One region of the Afifella sp. H1R genome, then DNA from elsewhere that is predicted to be linked to it. Evidence: predicted binding sites of a transcription regulator. Region 1 holds the regulator's gene; the other holds the start of a gene.
What was found. The regulator LexA, encoded in region 1, represses DNA repair genes until DNA is damaged. The targets are predictions, from matches to a motif close to TGTTCNNNNTGTGTTCNG.
Positions count from the first base shown of each region.

Region 2: L0F51_RS06595 (ATP-dependent helicase) is a predicted target of LexA. The motif match lies at 6,819-6,836, and genes of this name have one in related genera.

Region 1 covers NZ_JAKEDY010000001.1:644,810-655,600, forward strand. Annotated here, with positions in the region: gene L0F51_RS02930 (LpxI family protein) at 1-150, shown strand, start outside; gene lpxB (lipid-A-disaccharide synthase) at 147-1,340, shown strand; gene gltA (citrate synthase) at 1,353-2,648, opposite strand; gene gltX (glutamate--tRNA ligase) at 2,849-4,273, opposite strand; gene L0F51_RS02950 (ComEC/Rec2 family competence protein) at 4,371-6,575, shown strand; gene lexA (transcriptional repressor LexA) at 6,604-7,317, opposite strand; gene glp (gephyrin-like molybdotransferase Glp) at 7,419-8,624, opposite strand; gene moaC (cyclic pyranopterin monophosphate synthase MoaC) at 8,621-9,103, opposite strand; gene trpC (indole-3-glycerol phosphate synthase TrpC) at 9,100-9,912, opposite strand; gene trpD (anthranilate phosphoribosyltransferase) at 9,909-10,791, opposite strand, start outside.
Region 2 covers NZ_JAKEDY010000001.1:1,368,446-1,379,236, forward strand. Annotated here, with positions in the region: gene L0F51_RS06560 (AsmA family protein) at 1-431, opposite strand, end outside; gene L0F51_RS06565 (FAD-binding oxidoreductase) at 406-1,809, opposite strand; gene L0F51_RS06570 (thioesterase family protein) at 1,922-2,410, shown strand; gene L0F51_RS06575 (chloride channel protein) at 2,457-4,292, opposite strand; gene L0F51_RS06580 (PRC-barrel domain-containing protein) at 4,715-5,347, shown strand; gene L0F51_RS06585 (cupin domain-containing protein) at 5,468-6,127, opposite strand; gene L0F51_RS06590 (GFA family protein) at 6,186-6,659, opposite strand; gene L0F51_RS06595 (ATP-dependent helicase) at 6,919-9,327, shown strand; gene L0F51_RS06600 (sodium:proton antiporter) at 9,454-10,791, shown strand, end outside.

The sequences.
Region 1 (10,791 bases):
GGCCCGGAGACAGTGGAAATGGCTCGTGAGGCGGGCCTTGACGGAATCGCATGCGAGGCGGGCCGCACCATGCTCGTTGGCCGCGATGAGACGTTCGCGGCCTTTCGTGCAGCCAGGCTCTTTCTCTACGGCATTCGCCGACGCCCATGACCGCGCGTCCGCTTCGCATCGCCCTCGTCGTCGGTGAAGCTTCGGGCGATCATCTCGGCGCCGCTCTTCTGAAAGAGATCCGCTCCCGGCATCCCGAGACGGTGTTTTTCGGGGTCGCGGGCGAGCGCATGACGGAGGCTGGCGTCGAGAGCCTGTTCCCGCTCGATGATGTGGCCGTGATGGGCTTTGCCGCGGTCGTTGCACGCCTCCCGCGCATCATCGGGCGTATCCGCGAAACCGCCGCTCATATCGTGGCGGAGCGGCCGGACGTCCTCGTCATCATCGACAGCCCCGGTTTTACGCAAAGCGTCGCAAAGCGTGTTGCGCGGCAGCTGCCCGATCTTCCGATCGTCAATTACGTATCACCCTCCGTCTGGGCCTGGCGGAAGGGGCGGGCGCGCAAGATGGCGCGTTACATCGATCACGTGATGGCCCTGCTGCCGTTCGAGCCGGAGGTCCATAAACGTTTGGGCGGGCCACCTTGCACCTATGTCGGCCACCCGTTGATCGAGAACCGTGAGAAACTTCGCCCGGCGTCTGGAGAAAGGGCCGGCCTCGATGCCGAACCGCACGTTCTCATTCTGCCGGGCAGCCGTCTCAGCGAAGTGAAGCGGCTGATGGAGCCGTTCGGTGAAACGGCGCGCCTGATCGCGCAGTCAAAGCCCGATGTGCGTTTCGTGTTACCGGCCGTCACCCATTTGCGGCCGGAGATCGAAAGGCGCGTGGCGGATTGGCCTGTGAAGGTGGACCTGGTCGTCGGCGAAGAGGCAAAGCTCGCGGCCTTCCGACAGGCGAGCGCCGCGCTCGCGGCGTCTGGAACTGTGACACTCGAGCTTGCGCTCGCCAAAGTGCCGATGGTTGTCGCCTACCGTGTGGAATGGCTGGCGCGCAGCCTCAAATGGCTTTTGAACGTGCACTCGATCGTGCTCGCCAATCTCGTGCTCGGCGACAATACGGTGCCTGAGTTCCTGGACGACGCCGGGTCTCCCGAGGTGCTCGCCCGAGAGATTCTTGCGCTGTTGGAAGAGGGGCCGGCACGCGAGGCGCAGATGTCCGGTTTCGCGCGCCTCGATGCGCTGATGGAAACGCCGGATGGCCAGACGCCGAGCGAGCGAGCGGCGGACATCGTTCTCGACTATGCGCAAAAAGGAAAGGCGGCCAGTGGCCGCCCTTCCAGCATTTCGCAGTGAGGCGAGGAGGCCTCAGGCTGTCCGGTCGGACAGATTGACGTAATCGCGCTTGGGCGAGCCCGTGTAGAGCTGACGCGGACGGCCGATGCGCTGGCTCGGATCCTCGATCATTTCCTTCCACTGGGCGATCCAGCCGACGGTGCGAGCGACGGCAAAAAGGACCGTGAACATCGTCGTCGGGAAGCCGAGCGCCTTCAGCGTGATGCCCGAATAGAAGTCGATGTTCGGGTAGAGCTTCTTTTCCAGGAAATACTCGTCGGTCAGTGCGACGCGTTCGAGCTCCATGGCCACATTCAGAAGCGGATCGTCCTTGACGCCGATTTCTTCGAGAACCTCGTGGCAGGTGCGCTGCATGATACGCGCGCGCGGGTCGTAGTTTTTGTAAACCCGGTGCCCGAAGCCCATGAGCCGGAACGGGTCGTTCTTGTCCTTCGCACGCCCCACGAACTCCGGAATCCGCTCCGGCGTGCCGATCTCCTGCAGCATGTTGAGGGCGGCCTCATTGGCGCCGCCATGCGCCGGGCCCCAAAGGCAGGCAATGCCCGCAGCGATGCAGGCGAACGGATTGGCGCCCGAGGAGCCGGCAAGGCGTACCGTCGAGGTGGATGCGTTCTGCTCGTGATCGGCGTGGAGGATGAAGATCCGGTCCATGGCGCGCGACAGGATCGGGTCGACCTCGTATTCCTGGCAGGGAACCGCGAAGCACATCCGGAGGAAGTTCGACGCGTAATCGAGGTCGTTCTTCGGATAAACGAACGGCTGGCCGATATGATATTTGTAGGCCATCGCCGCGATGGTCGGCACCTTGGCGATCATCCGCAACGACGCGACCATGCGCTGATACGGATCGGCGATATCGGTAGAGTCGTGATAGAAGGCCGACATTGCACCGACCATGGCCACCATGATCGCCATCGGATGTGCGTCGCGGCGGAAACCCTGGAAGGCGCGCGACATCTGCTCATGCACCATCGTGTGGTGCGTGACCCGGTAGTCGAAGTCCGCTTTCTGCTCCTTCGTCGGCAATTCACCGTACAGAAGCAGGTAGCAGGTTTCGAGAAAATCGCCGTGTTCGGCAAGCTGCTCGATCGGGTAGCCGCGGTAAAGAAGGGTGCCTTCGTCACCGTCGATGTAGGTGATTTCAGATTCGCAGGCGGCCGTTGAGGTAAAACCAGGATCGTAGGTGAACCGCCCAGTTTCTCGATACAACGAAGAGATGTCGACGACCGATGGCCCGATTACTCCCTCGCGAACCGGGAAGTCCCAGTTCTCATTACCGATGCTCAAGGTCGCCTTGGAGTCGCTCATACACTTCACCCCTTTGTGGATCGACACGAGACTCCAGCACGCGCAACTTGGGCTGCGCCTCCCCCCGGAAGAGTCCGCGTCGTGGATGTTTAGCTGTCCGAGTGCTATCGGCTTTTGCGCTGCACCGCAAGATGAGAGCGGGCGCTGCGCTTACGTGAAGGGCAGGGCGTTGCCTGACACGGCAGCGCCCCACCGGAAGCTTACGCAGCGCTCGCCTGATCGCCGATGCGGGCGAGCGTCTCGTCGCGTCCGAGGGCAAGCATCACGTCGAAAATCCCCGGCGAGGACGTCGAACCTGTCAGTGCGGCGCGCAGCGGCTGTGCGAGCTTGCCAAGCTTGACGCCCTCCGATTCTGCGAGAGTGCGGACCGCTTCTTCCAGGGGCTCGGTTTCCCATGCGCAATGGCCGAGGGCATCGCGCAGAAGACCGAGGCGACGGCGAGCATCGTCGTCGAGAAGGCCTTCTGCTTTGGTGTCGAGCGTCAATGGCCGCGCCGCAAACAGGAAGGCCGCGTTGTTGGCCAGTTCGACGAGCGTCTTCGCACGCTCTTTTAGACCCGGCATGAGTTGCATGAGCTGCGAACGCTGCGCCGCACTCATCTCTGCAGGAAATGCCGGCGGCGTCTCGATCTCGGGGAGGATTTTGAGCATATCGGCGACGAGCCGCTCGTCGTCCGCCTGGCGGATATAATGCCCGTTCAGATTTTGCAGTTTGACGAAGTCGAAGCGCGCCGCGCCCTTGCCGATCGCGTCGAGATCGAACCATTCCGTCGCCTGCTCGGAGGAGAAGATCTCCTCGTCGCCATGGCCCCAGCCGAGGCGTGCGAGATAGTTGCGGAGCGCCTCAGGCAGGTAGCCCATCGCCCGATACGCTTCGACGCCGAGCGCCCCATGACGTTTGGAGAGCTTGGCGCCGTCCGGACCGTGAATGAGCGGGATATGCGCCCATTGCGGCACCTGCCATCCGAGCGCTTCGTAGATGATGCCCTGTCTGGCGGCATTGGTGAGATGATCGTCGCCGCGAATGACGTGCGTGACGCCCATATCGTGATCGTCGACGACGACGGCCAGCATGTAGGTGGGCGTTCCGTCCGAGCGCAGGATGATGAAATCGTCGAGGTCGCGGTTCGGGAACGTGACGCGGCCCTGAACGTGATCCTCGATGACCGTCTCTCCGTCCTGCGGAGCCTTGATGCGGATGACCGGCTTGATGCCTTCCGGCGCTTCGGACGGATCGCGGTCGCGCCAGCGCGCGTCATAACGGGGCGGGCGACCCTCGGCGCGTGCCGTCTCGCGCATCTCCGCCAGCTCTTCCTGGGAGGCATAGCAGCGATAGGCATGGCCGCTCTCAACGAGCTGCCAGGCCACCTCTGCATGGCGGTCCATGCGGGCGAATTGTGAGATCGGTTCACCGTCCCAATCGAGGCCGAGCCAGGAGAGCCCGTCCAGGATGGCCGCAATGGCAGCATCGGTCGAGCGCTGGCGATCGGTGTCCTCGATCCTGAGCAGCATTTTACCGCCGCGGCCCCGCGCATAGAGCCAATTGAAGAGCGCCGTGCGTGCGCCGCCAATGTGTAAAAAGCCGGTTGGCGAGGGAGCAAAGCGGGTAATCGGATGAGATGACATGGTGGTTTTGGCTGGCAAAAGGGCGGGGCGATTGGTGGATGCCCGGCCCGCGTGTAAGATGGGCTCGGTCTAGCCACAGCGCCGGGTGCTTGCAAGCATGGAACCGAGCGGCGGACAGTCAAGCGCGGCGGATGGGGAGCGGCCTTCGCACGACGATCGCCGTATCGAAGGCTTCTTGCCGCCTGGCCGGCTCAGGCGCTTCGGCTACGGCGTGGCGTCTCGCACCGCGCATCTCAGAGCACAGGCTACCCGCGATTTCGAGGAGCGGCGCGGCTTTCTCTTCCTGGCTGTCGGCTTTTCTTGTGGCGCCGCCGCCTATTTCATTTTGCCGCGCGAGCCGTTGCTTTCCGCGCTTCTGCCCGCAGCCTTGGCTGCGGCGGGTGCCGCGTGCCTCGCGTGGTGGCGCGGTGGCGGCGCCTATCCGTTGGTGCTCCTCGCCTGTTTTCTGGCCGGGATGTCGGCAGGCAAGCTTCGCGTTGAAAGCCTTCGCGCGCCGGTGCTCGAACATCCGCTGAGCAGTGAAGTGACCGGCCGGGTGGTGGCTGTCGAAACCCGCGCTGAACGAACGCCGCGGGTGGTCCTCGACCAGGTGCGCATTGAGCGTCTTTCTGCCGAAGAGACGCCGCACAGGGTCCGGCTTACCTTGCGCACCGATCTGCCGCCGATTGGCGCAACCGTGAAAGGGGCGGCGCGGCTCGCACCGCTGCCGGGCCCGGCGATCCCTGGGGGCTACGATCCTGCTCGGGCGGCGTTTTTCGATGGGATCGGCGCATCCGGTTTTGTCTTCGGCACTCTGACGGTCGTCGAACCACCGAGCGGCGTCCATGTGTTCCTGGCGATTGCGGCCATCCGCCGAGCGATCGCAGAGCGGATCACCGACGCGGTGGCAGGTCCGCCCGCCGCAATCGCGGCAGCGCTTCTCGTCGGCGATCGCGGCAAGATCGCGGATGCGGACGTCGACGCTCTGCGGATCGCGGGGCTTGCGCATATTCTTGCGATTTCGGGCCTGCATATGATGCTGATCGCCGGCACGGCCTTCTGGCTCGTGCGGGCGGTGCTGGCGTTGTCGGAACATATGGCGCTCGTTCTCCCGATCCGAAAGATCGCAGCGGCCGTCGCGCTCGCCGTCGGCGCCTTCTATTTGTCGATCTCCGGCGGCAACGTGGCGACGATCCGCGCCTTCGTGATGCTTGCGGTCATGCTGACGGCCGTCTTTCTGGATCGTCCTGCTCTCTCGCTGCGCAACCTCGCGATTGCAGCTTTCGTGGTCGTCGCGCTCCAGCCTGAGAGTGTGCTCGAACCGGGCTTCCAGATGTCCTTTCTGGCCGTCGCCGCCTTGGTGGCGGCCTGGGAAGCCTGGCGCGACCGTCCGCGCCAGGATCTTGCTGAACCCGCCCGCGGGCTCTCGCGACTTCTCCGCAGGCCTGTCGTGGCGATCGGTGCGGTCGGCTTGACCACGCTCGTCGCCGGTCTCGCCACATCGCCGTTCGCGGCTTTCCATTTCGGACGGCTCGCGTCCTACTCGCTCCTCGGCAATCTCATTGCGATGCCGCTCGTCTCGCTCATCGTGATGCCGGCGGGGCTCATCAGCCTGATTGCGATGCCGTTCGGTCTGGAAACCGTGCCGTTGACCGTCATGGCCTGGGGCATCGATCTCGTCCTCGCTTCGGCGCATTTCGTGGCGTCATTGTCGGGCGCCACCGTTATCGTCCCGCCGTTTCCCGCGATCGCGCTCATTCTGATGTGCGGCGGGCTTCTGTGGCTCAGCCTCTGGCGATCGCAGCTGCGCCTCTACGGCGTCGCGCCACTCTTGCTGGGGGCGCTGCTTGCATGGCTTCTTGGCGCCAGGCCCGACCTTCTGGTGGATGAGGCGGGGAGGGCGGTTGCTGCCCGTGACGTCGCCGGACACCTCCAAATCGTTGGCGCGCGGCAAGGCTCTTTCCTTGACGATGTCTGGCGCGAGGGCGAGCCGGAGGCGGAAGCCGCGGGAACGTCAGGCTTTCGTTGCGACGCCGAAGCCTGCGTTCTGGAGATGCCCGAAGGACTGACCCTCTCGCGCGTCACCGATCCGGTGGCTTTTTCGGAAGATTGCCGCCGCGCCGAGATTATCGTCACGCAACTGCGCGCGCCGAGAGATTGCGCGGCGCGCATCGTCATCGACCGCTCCGCGCTCGCCACCCATGGAGCGCACGCGCTTTTTATGGAGAGCAAACACCCGGACGGTGTAGCTCCGCACCTTGAACTTCGCACATCACGCCCATCCATCCGGCGACCGTGGCAGGGGTCGCCGGCACTCAGATGACGTCGAGGCCAGAAAGGCTGAGAAGCGCTCAGTAGCGGCGCAAAAGCCCCACGAGGCGACCCTGGATGCGGACCCTGTCCGGACCGAAGATGCGGGTCTCGTAGGCGGGATTGGCAGCCTCGAGCGCAATCGATGCACCTTTGCGGCGCAGACGCTTCAAGGTCGCCTCTTCGTCGTCGATCAGCGCCACCACCACATCTCCGCTGTCGGCACTGTCCTGACGACGGATGACCACGGTGTCCCCGTCGAGAATGCCGGCCTCGATCATGGAATCGCCGCGCACCTCGAGCGCGAAATGCTCGCCCTTCGAAAGGAGGTCCGGCGGCACGATGATGGAATGGCTCTGGTTCTGAATGGCGGAGATCGGAACGCCGGCTGCAATCCGCCCCATGACCGGGACGCTCGCGCCTCGCTCACTCTCTTCGAACGCTTCTTCCTCAACGGGTTGTGGCGCCTTGCCGAGCCGGCCTTCGATCACGCTCGGCGTGAAGCCACGCTGCTGCGGTCGCCCGAAACTCGGATTGACCGCGTCGGGAAGGCGCAGAACTTCCAGCGCGCGTGCCCGATTCGGCAGCCGCTTGATGAAGCCACGCTCCTCCAGGGCGGTGATGAGGCGATGAATTCCGGATTTCGACTTCAGATCGAGCGCGTCCTTCATCTCGTCGAACGAGGGCGGCACGCCCGATTCCTTCAGTCTTTCATTGATGAAGAGCAGAAGCTCGAGCTGCTTCTTTGTCAGCATTGCCGTCCCCTCGCGATGCGAGTCGCGTCTCGTGTACAAATCACGAACGCACACTACCTGTTCATGGCGTGTTCCACAAGCCTTGGGGGCCGCGCGCGGGTTTACGAGAGGGCTTGCGCGAGATCGATGACGGCAACCACATCGCCCGTCCGGGCCGCCGGAGCAAAGGGAGGGCGAATGATGAGGGCGTCCGAACGGGCAAGCGTCGCAAGAAGAGACGAATCCTGCTCGTCAGCGACCGTGACGGCTGTCCGCCCCTGCCATTCGACGAAGCGCGCCCGCAGATATTGCTGGCGGTTGCCGACCTCGGGCAACGCTGCTGCAAGCGGCAACAGGCGCGTTGGCTCGTTGCCTTCGGCGCCCTGCATCGCCCCGATAAGAGGCTTCAGAAAGACGAGTGCGCAAATGAGGGCGGAGACGGGGTTTCCGGGCAGGCCGAGCACCCGGGTGCGCCCGAGCGTACCGAACATGACCGGTTTGCCCGGCCGCATGGCGACGCGCCAGAAATCGACCTTGAGACCTTGTTCGGCGAGCGCCGGTTGGACGAGATCGTGGTCGCCGACCGAGGCGCCGCCGATCACCACCAGGATATCGGCATCCGCCGCGCCTGCTGCAGCATTGGCAATCGCTTGTTTGTCGTCGACGGCGACGCCGAGATCCCGCGCGAGACCGCCGCAGGCGGAAACCATTGAGGCAATCGCCACGCCGTTCGAGGAGACGATCTGATCCGGTCCGGGTTCCTCTCCGGGTTCGACGAGTTCGTCTCCTGTCGAAAGGATGGCCACGATTGGCCTCTGGCGTACCGGAACGATTGCATGGTTCATCGCTGCGGCAAGCGCCGTTTCGCGCGTTCCGATCCGGCGTCCGGCATGAAGAAGCGTCTCGCCCTCCCGGAAGTCGAAGGCCGCGGCGCGTATGTGTCGGCCTGACGCCACCGGCTCCAGAACCTCGATGCGGTCGCCGTCGGCGCGGGCGTTTTCCTGAATGAGGATGGCATCGGCCCCGTCGGGGACAGGCGCTCCCGTGAAAATGCGAACCGTCTCGCCCGTCCCGAGCGTCCCGGCAAAATGGGAGCCCGCGCGTGCTTCGCCGATCTGGCGCAGCCATGCGCCTGAGGGCGTATCGTCAGCGCGTACGGCATAGCCATCCATCGCAGACGCACGGAACGGCGGTTGGTTACGTCTCGCTGCAAGATCGCGCGCAAGCACCCGGCCGCGTGCTTCCGTCAGGGGGACACTCTCTTCCCCGAGGCGCGTGACGCCTTTGAGCATACGGGCAACGGCATCCTCGACGGAAATCAGGCTCATGTGTCGAAACGCCAATCGCCGGAAGCGCCGCCGCTCTTCTCCTCCAGGCGAATATCGCCAATCGTCATGGCCCGGTCGACGGCCTTCGCCATGTCGTAGATGGTGAGACAGGCGACGGAAACCGCTGTGAGCGCTTCCATTTCGACCCCCGTCTTGGCATCCACACGTGCCATCGCCCGAACGCGGAGCCCGGGAAGCTTCTCGTCGGGCAGAATATCGACGGCGATCTTCGACAAAGCCAGAGGATGACAGAGCGGGATGAGATCGGAAGTGCGCTTGGCCGCCATCACGCCGGCAATACGCGCGGTCGCGATGACGTCGCCCTTCTTCATGTCCCCATCGCGAATGAGGCGCAGTGTCTCCGGCGCCATGCGAACGCTTCCGCTCGCGACGGCGATGCGCGTCGTCAGCGCCTTGTCTCCGACATCGACCATTTCCGCGCGCCCATCGTCGGAAAGATGGGTGAGGTGATCTTTCATCCGGTGGCCTGCGGAGCCGGTGAGGCGAGGAGCCGACGGGTTGCCTCGGTCACGTCCTCGGAGCGCATCAGGCTTTCGCCGACGAGGAAGGCGTGGATGCGGCAGGCTTTCAGGCGAGCGATATCCGCAGGCGAAAAAATACCGCTTTCTCCGACAATTAGCCGATCTTCCGGAATCAGTTTCGCAAGCCGTTCGGAGGTCGCCAGATCGGTGTGAAAACTGCGCAGATCCCGGTTGTTGATCCCGATCATCGGCGAAGCGAGGGTGAGCGCGCGCTCGAGCTCCGGCTCGTTATGGACTTCGACAAGCACATCCATGCCATATTCGAAGGCGCTGTCTTCGAGGGCTTTTGCTTCATCGTCGGAGACCGCAGCCATGATGATCAAGATGCAGTCGGCCCCCCAGGCGCGTGCCTCAGCCACCTGATAGGGCGTGAACATGAAGTCCTTGCGCAATGCCGGCAGGGAGACGGCCGCGCGTGCTGAGGTCAGGAATTCTGGCGCCCCCTGGAAGGACGGGGCATCGGTCAGAACGGAAAGACAGGCGGCGCCGCCGTCCTGATAGGCTTGTGCAAGCTCAGGCGGATTGAAATCCGGCCTGATCAATCCCTTTGACGGACTTGCTTTTTTGATCTCGGCAATGAGGCCGGGCCGGTCCGCCTCTGCCTTGCGACGCAGAGCTGCCAGAAAACCGCGCGGCGCTTCCTGATCGGCGAGGCGGGCTTTGAGCTCCTGAAGCGGGATGGCAGCCTCGGCGGCTTCGATCTCCTGCCGCTTGTAGGCTTCGATTTTCTTGAGGATGTCGTTCACGAGGCTGGCGCCGCTTCGTTGGAGACACGCAGGAGCGCTTCGAGCGCGGCTTTTGCCTTGCCGGAATCGATCGATTCCTCGGCCATGTCGGCGGCTTCCTCGACGAGCTCGGACTTGCCAGCGACGATCAAAGCGGCTGCGGCATTGGCAACGACCACATCGCGGTAAGGACCGAGCTCACCGTCGAGAAGATCGCGGAGGGCGGCCGCGTTTTCCTCCGCCGTGCCGCCTTTCAGATCCTCCGGCAGCGCTTCTTTGACATCGAAATCCTGCGGATGGACCTCGAAGGTGCGGACATGCCCTTCCTTGAGCTCCGCGACATAGGTGCGTCCGGTGGTCGACACCTCGTCGATGCCGCCGGCATCGCCGTAGGTGCCGTGCACCACCCATGCCGTTTCCGCACCGAGGTTTTTTAGCGCGTTGGCAATGGGTTCGACCCATTCCTTGGAGTAAACCCCGAGCATATAGCGCTTCACCTTGGCCGGATTTGCGAGTGGGCCGAGGATGTTGAAGATCGTCCGAGTGCCGATTTCGACACGAGAGGGGCCGACATGGCGCATGGCGGCATGATGGTTCGGCGCGAACATGAAGCCGATGCCGGCCTCGCGGATACAGCGTGCGATCCCCTCGGGCTTGAGATCGACATTGACGCCGAGTGCCGTGAGGCAGTCGGCGGCACCCGAGCGGGAGGAAAGGGCGCGGTTGCCATGCTTGGCGACCGGGACGCCCGCACCCGCAACGACGAGCGCTGCACCCGTCGAGATGTTGTACGTGCCGGAGGCATCGCCGCCCGTGCCGACGATATCGATGGCGCCTTCGGGAGCCTCGACCGGCGTCATGCGAGAGCGCATCGATGTGACGGCGCCGGCGATCTCCTCG
Region 2 (10,791 bases), 720 kb from region 1:
CCCGTCTGAGCGAGATCGGCGACATCGAGCGACAGGTGTGGCCGATCGAGCTGAACCGAAATGATGTTGATCTCGCCCTTGAGGAGCCCCGTGAGCTCCACCTTGGCGCGCAGGCGCCCCAGCGTCAGGATCGGCGCGTCGGAAGGTCCGATACGCACGTCCGCGAGCCGCAAGGTAGGCGTGGGCAGGATTGAAAGGTCGGCATCGCCACGCACCTTGACCGGCACGCCCAGGCTCGCCGAGGCCTTTTCCTCGAACTCCTGCCGGTAGGCGCTCCAATCAACGAGATACGGCCCGATCAGTGCGGTGAAGAGCACCGCAATGATGGCGAGGCCTATCGCGACATAAAGCCTTCCCAGAACAAATCTCCCTCTCCGCCCGCCTCCGCGACGGTCTCGATCCGGCCTAGAGACGGATGATCTTACCCGGATTCATGATGTTCTGCGGATCGATCGCGCGTTTGACGGCACGCATGACATCGAGAGCGGGGCCGAGTTCCTGCTCCAGATAGGCGCGCTTGCCCTGACCGATCCCGTGCTCACCGGTGCATGTTCCGTCCATCCCGATGGCTCGGGCGCTGATGCGCGCCGAAAGCTGCTGCGCCTTGTCGAGTTCCGCCGGATCGTCCATGTCGATCAGCGCCGAAACATGGAAATTGCCGTCGCCGACATGGCCGACGATGGGCGCGATGAGGCCGAGTTCGGCGATGTCGTCCATCGTTCCACGCACGCAATCGGCAAGTCTTGAAATCGGCACGCAGGCGTCGGTTGCGAAGGCCCTCGTCCCAGGACGCAGCGAGATCGCCGCCCAATAGGCGTCGTGTCGCGCCTGCCAGAGCCTGGCTCTGTCCTCCTGACGCGTCGTCCAGGAAAAATTGCCGCCGCCGAATTCCTCCGCGATGTCGCCGAAGAGCTCCGCCTGCTCCTTCACGCCGGCCGTCGTGCCGTGGAATTCCAGGAAGAGCGTCGGCGCCTCGGGGTAATCGAGCTTGGAATAGGCGTTGCACGCGCGCATCTGCAGCGTATCGAGGAGCTCGATCCGCGCCATGGGAATGCCGCTTTGGATGGTGGCGATGACGGTGTTGCAGGCCGATTCCACATCCGGAAAGCTGCACACGCCGGCCGAGATCGCCTCGGGGATTCCCTGCAGCCGCAACGTCAATTCCGTGATGACGCCGAGCGTGCCCTCCGCCCCCACCAGAAGCCGGGTCAGATCATAACCGGCCGAGGTCTTCTTGGCCCGCTGCGCCGTGCGCACGATTGCACCATCCGGCATGACCGCCGTGAGGTTGAGGACATTGTCCTTCATGGTACCGTAGCGAACCGCATTGGTGCCGGAGGCGCGCGTCGAGGCCATGCCGCCGAGGCTCGCATCCGCCCCCGGATCGATCGGGAAGAAAAGCCCGGTATCGCGCAAATGCTCGTTCAGCTGCTTGCGCGTGACGCCCGGCTCGACGACGCAGTCGAGATCTTCGGGATGCACGGCAAGGATTCGGTTCATCGCGGAGAGGTCGATCGAGACGCCGCCCGCCGGGGCGTTGAGATGGCCTTCGAGAGACGATCCGGTGCCGAACGGGATGATCGGCACATGATGCTCGGCGCAGACGCGCACCACTTCGGCGACTTCTTCGGTGGAATGCACGAAGACCACGCCGTCGGGGGGCTGATTGGTGATCCACGTCGTGGTGTGGCCGTGCTGCTCACGAACCGCGGCGGAGGTGGAAAAGCGCTCCCCAAAACGCTGTGCGAGAATATCAAGCGCGGTAGCAATACCGTCTTCGTTGCGAGAAAGCGCGTCTGCGATGGCCATATTCGGCTCCCGATGCCGGAGCAAATCCTCAAGCTTGTTGAAAGCATAACAAGTTGCCGCGCTGGCTCTCGGGCGGCGCGACTATCCCCTGCAATGCGAAAAAAGGTGGCTTATGTCCAGGACAATTGAGGCTCCGTTCCAGGCGACGACACAGACCGTCGAGGACGCCTGGATCGATTACAACGGCCATATGAATGTCGCGTATTACGTCCTGCTTTTCGATCGCGGCATCGACGAAGCCTTCGAAGCTCTCGGCCTCGGCCCCGATTACCGGCGGGCCCATGACGCTTCCTTCTTCGCAGTCGAAATGCATGTGCGCTATCTGCGCGAACTCAAAGCCGGCGCGAAAGTCGCCGCGACCTGGCAGCTCCTCTCCGCCGACGACAAGCGGGTGCGCAGTTACATGGAACTCCGTGATGCGGACGAGGGCTTTGTGGCCGCCACGTCGGAGCACCTGCATCTGCATGTGGATATGACCGCACGGCGGGCGGCCGCTTTCCCGCCGGACATTCGGGCAAAGATCGACGCGACCTTCGAGGCCCACCGAAAACTCCCCTGGCCGGAAAGCGCGGGCGCCGCGATCACTCTCGATAAACGCTGATGGATCAGCCCTCTGGGATCGAGGGCTGAATCAATTTGTCAGGCGATCAGGAATAGTGATTGCGGATGACCGCCCCGGCGATCTCCGGAGAATCGATGATACCGACGACATCCTCCGGACGCGGCACCACCACGCCCGCCCGCACGACGATCGCGAAGGAGCGTGCGCGCCGGTTCATGCGCGTGATGATGGAATTGAGAATGTTGTTTTCCGGCGCGACGACGAAATCGTCGGAGATGATGTCGGCGAGCGTCTGATCGGCTCGGATCGACGGCGCATAGAGAACCGAGCCGAAGCGGGCATACCCGACGATACGGCCATCTTCGCTGACGACGACATGCCTGCGCTGCCCTTCCTCGCCGACGAGCTTGATCGCATCCCGCACGCTGGTCGCCGCAGGCAGCACGACGAAATTGCGGTTCATCAGATCGCGCGCCTGCTGCACCAGATACATATTGGTGTGGCGCACCGACGGAATCGGACGGCCGCGATTGCGCAGCTTGATCGTGTAAATGTCGGCCGCAATAAACCAGCGCCGCACGCCGACCGACAGCGCCACCGCCAGCACCAGCGGGACGATGACATTATAGTCGCGCGTCATTTCGAAGATCATGACGATCGCCGTCATCGAGGCCCCGGTCGCACCGCCCACGAGCGCGCCCATGCCGACGACGGCAAACTCCGCCATGTTGAAGCCCTCGCCCGGGAAGAGCCACGCGCCGAGCGCGCCGACGGCGCCGCCGAGCGTCGCACCGATGAAGAGAGACGGAGAAAAGACACCGCCGGAGGCGCCCGCGCCGAGGCTGACGCTCGTCGCCACCAGCTTGCCGATCAACAGGGCGACGAGAAGGAAGAGCGTGTAGCTGTAATTGCTCTCGCTCACGATCGACTGGATCGTGGCATAGCCGACGCCGGCCGTATGGTACTGCCCCGTCGTGACGAAAAAGCCGTAGGCGAGCAGCCCGATCAGCGTCATGCCGATGATGTTGCGCGTGTAATCGTTGCCCGGCAGTTTCGGAAAGAAATCCTCGCAGAAGGCGAGGAAGCGGATGAACGCCCAGGAGGCGACGCCCGCAAGGAGACCGAGGACGGCAAAGCCGACGAGCTCGGCGAGATTGATCGCGTGCTGGGGATCGACGGCCGAAAGCGCCACGAAGAATGCCGGATCGAGGCCAAGCGCGATGCGTCCGATATAGGTCGCCGTCGCCGTCGCCACGACGACCGGCAGAAAGGTGCGCCCGCTCACCTCCGGCAGCAGGAGTTCCACCGCAAACAGCACGCCGCCGAGAGGCGTGTTGAACGTGGCCGCGATGCCGGCGCCGGCGCCGGCGGCAAGCATCGTGATCTTCTGCCAACGCGGCAGCTTCAACGTCCGCGCAATCGTCGAGCCGAAGGACGCACCGATCTGGATGATCGGCCCTTCGCGGCCGACCGAAGCGCCGCTGCCGATGGAGATGGCGGAAGCGATCGATTTCACGATCGCCACGACGCCGCGCACATTCCCGTTGTTGTGGTAGACGGCGTACATCACTTCCGGAACGCCGTGACCCTTGGCCTCCGGCGCAAACGTCTTCACCAGAAAGACGACGATGAGGCCGCCGATGACGGGCGCGAGAATAATGAACGGGCCCCAGACGCTCGCCGCCTCGAAATGGTTGGCATCATAGAAAAAGCCGATGCGGCCGTTGAACGCCAGATTGTGCACGAAGGCGATCATGTAGCGAAAAAGCACTGCCCCGACGGCAGCCACCACACCGATTGTGAACGCGACCACACACAATGCGGGAGCGCTCAAGACGCGTTCCTGGCTCTCTTCTTCCGTACCGGACGCGGAAACTGGCGCTGAATTTGTCGGCTTCGCCTCGGCCGGAGTGTCGGTCACGATCTCGCTTCTTTCTATCTCGGGTGCCGCTTCCGAACGGAGCGTCACACTGAGAAGAACAAGAGGTTAATCTGTCGCGGGCACCGGGAAGCCCCCGTCTCCTGCACCCAAGCAAGCCGCAAGGTCAAGGTTGCGCGCCGGCTTTCTCCCATGCGCCCTCGTCCGCGCCCCCAAAAGCGATCAGCCAACCGAGCAGACCCAGACATCCCTCTCCCTCCCATGCCCGGCACGGCGGAGCGGAAGGGGAAGCGGCCGAAAAAACGTTGACCATGTGCCGAAACGGTTCCGTCCGAAGCGATCACATTTTGCGAGCCTTTCGCAACGTTATTTGAACGAACCCTTCAGCCGCCAGGGCATTGCCCTCCCACTACACACACGGGGCGAGCCGCCACCCAGGCGAACCCCCAACAGGGAGAGTGAGAATGTTGAAGAAGCTTTTGGCAACGACGGCCATCTCGGCAATGATGGCGACCGGCGCGATGGCGCAGTCGAATGACACCGACACCACCAACCAGCCGATGGCGGAACAGCCGGCAAGCCAGGACAAGGCGCCTGCCGGCGAGATGGAAGCGCAGCCGAACGACAGCATGAGCGCCCCGGCCGGCGAGACCGCTGAAGCTCCTGCGAAGCCGATGGACTCGTCCGTCTTCCTCACCGAGCAGAGCGAAGACCAGATCCAGGCGAGCAGCTATATCGGCCAGACCGTCTACAATCAGAGCGACGAGGCGGTGGGCGACATCAACGACCTCCTCTTCACGAAGGACGGCGGAGTTGACGGCGCGATCATCGGCGTCGGCGGCTTCCTCGGCATCGGTGAGAAAGATGTCGCCGTCAAGTTCAGTGAAATCGACGTGCAGACCGATGAAGATGGCGACCTGCACCTCGTGATCGACGGCTCGAAGGAGGCGCTTGAAGCCGCTCCGGACTTCGTCGACCTCGACGACCAGAAGGCGCAGGCTGATGCCGCGGCCCAGCAGTCGCAGACTGAGAGCGGCGGCATGGGCACCAGCACCGGCGGTGCCCCGGCGACCGGCGAACCGGCTCAGTCGAACTAAGCTAAAACCCTCTTAGGGTTTGAAAGATGCCGTCCGCACTCTGCGGGCGGCATTTTTTTGGGAGCGCGGTGTTTTTGCGGAGCGTTGCGCCCGCCGAACGGCTGACGCTCAAGCTTCGTTCTATTTCTCGCTGGTCGCGCCGGACTTGTCGGTGTCGCGCGTCTCTTCATGGATGTCAGAGGCATCGCGCGCCTCTTCGCCTTCGGCGGGCTCTTCATGCTCCGCAGAGGCGTCGGCGCCCACCTCCGCTGTACCGGCTTTCCAATACTGAAAGAGCGGACCTTCCCGCCCATAGATCGGATCGGTGTCGGGAAGCGGCACGCTTGCGGCCTTCTTCCTGGCGTCCTCGAAATCGATCTCTTCGGGCTTGGTAATGTCGCCCTCCTGCCCCGGCGGATAAGCGCCGACGACCGAAAAATCCTCTGTTGCCGACAGCTTTTTGTGGCCGACGCCGGCGGGAATGACGACCACGTCGCCCGCATTGAGATCGGTTTCGATACCGTCATCGCCGCCAAGCCCGACGCGGGCCGAGCCGCACACACACGCGAGCACTTCATGCCCCTTGGTGTGGAAATGCCAGAACGGATAGATCGACCAGACCCACACGCCCTGCCACATATTTCGCTTCAGGATCGTGTCGGCCGCCCCGGCCATACGGACCGGCTCGTCGAGACCGCCGCGATAGACGAGCGTCGGCAGCTTGCTGTTGGGAATGCCGCTCGAAGGTTCAAAATCATAGGATTCGACTGCGACGCTGAGATCGAGATCGTGCGTTGCCATGCGATGTCTCCGCTCTTGGGTTTCTCAACCCCAATGCAGAGGAAGGCGGATCAGTTCGCTAGGCTGTCTTGAGAAGCGCATCTCGGCGCGCCAGGCTGGCGGTCGGCCACACCTCCTCGAGATCGTAATATTCCTCAAAAGCCGGGACACCCGCCGGCAATTCGAGCCACGGGAGCTTCGAGCGCATGTAGATGTGCACGTCCGGCACGAGCACATGCGGATTATCGAGCGTTCCGACCCGCAGGAAGCTCAAGATTCCGCGGCGTCCGTAATCGCTCCAGAGCGCAATCTGGCAGTTCGGGCAGCGATAGACGTCATGAGGAAGCCCACTCGCCGTCGGCAGCGTCACGACGACCGGCTCTGCCTTGAAAAGCTCGATCCGGTCGCGCTCGATGAGCGCGTTGAGGACGAAAGCGCTGCCCGTCTCCCGCTGGCAATCGCTGCAATGACAGCAATGCACGAACATCGGTCGCGATGTCAGCCGGTAACGCACCTCCTTGCAGGAGCATCCTCCTTCAAGTTCCACAGGCATGTCTTTCCCCCCAAGCCCTCAACCTCGCAGGAGGTGGGCCGACGAAGAAGCTCGGAAGTTTCGTCGGCTCCATCCTCACGGTTCGATCATGAGCAAGAGCTGAGGCAAGCAACACGCATTTTTTTGCACAGCCCCCTTGCGACTTGGTCGGCAGACGCAGAGAACGAGACAAGAACAGCAGTACAATCCCGCAGCCAGGCCATCGCCTCGCAAGACAGGGATCGTTGCCCTATCTTGGGCTTAAGCGAATCGAAACCTGATGACCCATTCAAACGCCGACCGACACGACGATCCCTTGTTCGACCCGCAGACGCCCGCGCCGCGGCCGGGCGGGATCGCGGCCCGCGCCCAGGCGGCGCAGGTCTCCGCTCCCGCGCGCTACCTGCAAGGCCTCAATCCCGAGCAGCGCGATGCGGTGGAGACGACGGAAGGCGCGCTTCTTGTGCTCGCCGGCGCCGGCACAGGCAAGACCCGGGTTCTGACGACGCGCATCGCGCACATCCTCGCCTCACGCCGCGCCTTTCCCTCGCAAATCCTCGCGGTCACCTTTACCAACAAGGCCGCGCGCGAGATGAAGGTGCGGATCGGCGCCTTGATCGGCGGCGAACAGACGGAAGGCATGCCGTGGCTCGGCACCTTTCACTCGATCGGCGTCAAGATCCTGCGCCGCCATGGCGAACTCGTCGGCCTGCGCTCCGATTTTACCATCCTCGATACCGACGATCAGATCCGGCTGATGAAGCAGGTGATCCAGGCCGCCGGTCTCGACGACAAGCGCTGGCCCGCGCGCCAGCTCGCCAACCTCATCGATGGCTGGAAGAACCGCGGCTTGTCGCCTGACAAGATTCCGGATTCCGACGCTTACGCTTTTGGCAACGGGCGCGGGCGCGAGCTCTACACCGCCTATCAGGAGCGTCTGAAGACGCTGAATGCGGTCGATTTCGGCGATCTTCTGACAGAATGCGTGCGGCTCTTCCGCGAGCATCCCGATGTGCTCGAAAGCTTCCAGCAGCGCTTTCGCTACATTCTCGTCGACGAGTATCAGGATACCAACGTCGCACAATATCTCTGGCTGCGCCTCCTCGCCCAGCGTCCGGAAGGCGAGCGCGCCAATATCTGCTGCGTGGGTGACGACGATCAGTCGATCTATGGCTGGCGCGGCGCCGAAGTCGCCAACATCCTGCGCTTCGATCACGATTTTCCCGGCGCCAAGGTGATCCGCCTGGAGCGCAATTACCGTTCGACGGGCCATATCCTCGCCGCCGCGTCATGCCTCATCGCCCAGAACGAGAGCCGTCTCGGCAAGACGCTGTTTCCAGCAACCGACGAGATGGGCGCGCCGGTCATGGTCGCCTCCGGCTGGGATTCCTCCGAAGAGGCCCGCTCGATCGGCGAAGACATCGAAAGGAAACAACGCCAGGGCATCTCCCTCAATGAGATCGCCATCCTGGTGCGGGCGTCCTTCCAGATGCGCGAATTCGAAGACCGCTTCGTCACGCTCGGCCTGCCCTATCGTGTCATCGGCGGCCCGCGCTTCTTCGAGCGCATGGAAATCCGCGATGCGCTCGCCTATCTGCGCGTCACGCAAAATCCGGCCGACGGGCTCGCCTTCGAGCGCATCGTCAACACGCCGAAGCGCGGCCTCGGCGCGGCCACCATACAGCTCATCCATTCTCATGCACGCAGCCGCGACATCCCGCTTCTCGCGGCGGCCGGAGAGCTGGCGGCAACCGAAGAGATCAAGCCGCGCCAGCGCCAGGCGCTCGGCGATCTCGTTCGAAATTTCGCGCGCTGGTCGGAGATGCTGGAGCACACGCCGCATCCGGAACTCGCCGAAATCATCCTGGAGGAATCCGGCTACATCGAAATGTGGCAGCGCGACCGTTCGCCGGAAGCTCCGGGCCGGCTCGAGAACCTCAAGGAACTCGTCAACAACCTCGGTGAATACGATTCCCTCGGCGGCTTCCTGGAACATGTCTCGCTCGTCATGGACACCGAGGGCGGCGAGACGGAAGAAGCCGTCTCCATTATGACGCTGCATTCGGCCAAAGGGCTCGAATTCGACGTCGTCTATCTGCCCGGCTGGGAGGAAGGCCTCTTCCCGCACCAGCGCGCCCTCGACGAGAGCGGCAAGGCCGGCCTCGAAGAGGAACGTCGCCTCGCCTATGTCGGCCTCACGCGCGCCCGCCGCCACGCCACCATCTGGTTCGTCGGCAATCGCCGCGTGCATGGCCTGTGGCAGTCCACCCTGCCCTCGCGCTTCATCGACGATCTGCCGGAAGACCACGTCGAAGTGGCCGAGCCCGCAAGCTACGGCGGCTATGGCGGTGCCGGTCATTACGGATCGGGCGGCTATGGCGGCTCACGCTTCGAGCGGATGGAGCCGTTCGATTCCGCCTATCGGACGCCGGGATGGCAGCGCGCCAAGTCGAACCGCGATCGCGCCGATCCGAGAAACCGCACCGGCCGCGGCCCGACGACACTCGAAGGAGAGCTCGTTGCGAAGTCGGTGATCGGCGGCAAGAGCCGCTATTCGGTCGGCGAGCGCGTCTTCCACCAGAAATTCGGCTACGGCACCATCCACACGATCGACGGCAACAAGCTCACGATCGACTTCGAAAAATCCGGCCGCAAGCGCGTGGTCGACAGTTTTGTCGAGGCGACCTGAGGAGGCTGGCTCACGCTGCCCGGACACCCTCTGCGCGAGTGACTTTCGACGAAAGTTGCGCAAACGGCGCTTGAAAGCAGCCGCAGCTGCTCTTTAATCCCGCTCTTCCAGCGCAGAGCCGGGTCCATGCACGACATCATCACCGAGATTGCGCTGATCGGCGCCACCGGCATTGCCGCCCAATGGTTCTCCTGGCGTTTCAGCCTGCCGGCGATCGTCGTCCTGTCGCTCGCGGGCCTTCTGATCGGCCCGGGTCTCGGCCTCATCGATCCGGAATCGGATTTCGGCGATTTTCTGCGCCCGATCATCGCGGTCGCCGTCGCCATCATTCTTTTCGAAGGCGGCCTGACGCTGCATTTCCACGAAATCCGCGAAACCTCGATGGGGGTGCGGCGGCTCGTGCTGGTCGGCGGCCCGCTGGCGTTCCTGCTGGGCACGCTCGCCGCCCATTTCGTAGGCGATCTCAGCTGGCCGACGGCAACGGTTCTGTCCGGCCTCTTCGTGGTCACGGGTCCGACCGTCATCATGCCGCTGCTGCGCCAGGCCCGGCTTGCCCAGCGGCCGGCATCCCTTCTGCGCTGGGAAGCCATCATCAACGATCCCATCGGCGCCCTGTTTGCAGTCCTGGCCTTCGAAGTCATTCTCATCAACCATCACGAGCAGGCTTTCGCCGAATTCGCCATGTCGATTGGCGCGGCGGCCGTCGTGGCGCTGGCCGGCGCTTATCTTCTCGGCCGCGTTCTCGTCACCGTCTTCTCCCGTGGCTGGGTGCCGGAATACCTGAAAGTCCCGCTCATCCTGGCGGCCGTTCTCGTCGCCTATGCCGCAACCGACCTTCTGGTGGCCGAAGCCGGCCTCGTCGCGGTGACGGTGCTCGGCATCACGCTCGGCAATTCCCGCATTGCGAGCCTCGACGAACTGAAGCGCTTCAAGGAGACGATGACGGTCCTCCTCGTCTCGGGCGTCTTCGTGCTGCTCACGGCAACGCTCACCTGGGCGGATCTCACCGCGCTCAACTGGCGCCTCGCCGCCTTCATCGTCGTTCTGCTTCTCGTCGTCCGGCCGCTCTCCGTGCTCGTGGCGACGATCGGCAGCGGGCTCAAGCTTTCCGAGCGGCTTCTCGTCGGCTGGATCGCCCCGCGCGGTATCGTGGCGGTGGCGGTCGCGGGTTTGTTCGGAACGGAGCTTGCGGCGATCGGCATCGACGATGGCCCGCTAATGGTGCCGATCACCTTCGCCCTCGTCTTCGTCACCGTCGTCGTCCACGGCTTCACACTCCCCTGGGTGGCGCGCCACCTGGGTCTTGCAGCAGACAGGCGCTCGGGAATCCTCGTCGTCGGCGCATCGAACTTCACCAAGGCGCTGACGGCCCGTCTCAAGGAGATGAAGATCCCGACGATGGTGGCCGATCGCAACTGGTCGCGCCTGCGCCTTCTGCGGCAGACGGAGACGCCGACCTATTAC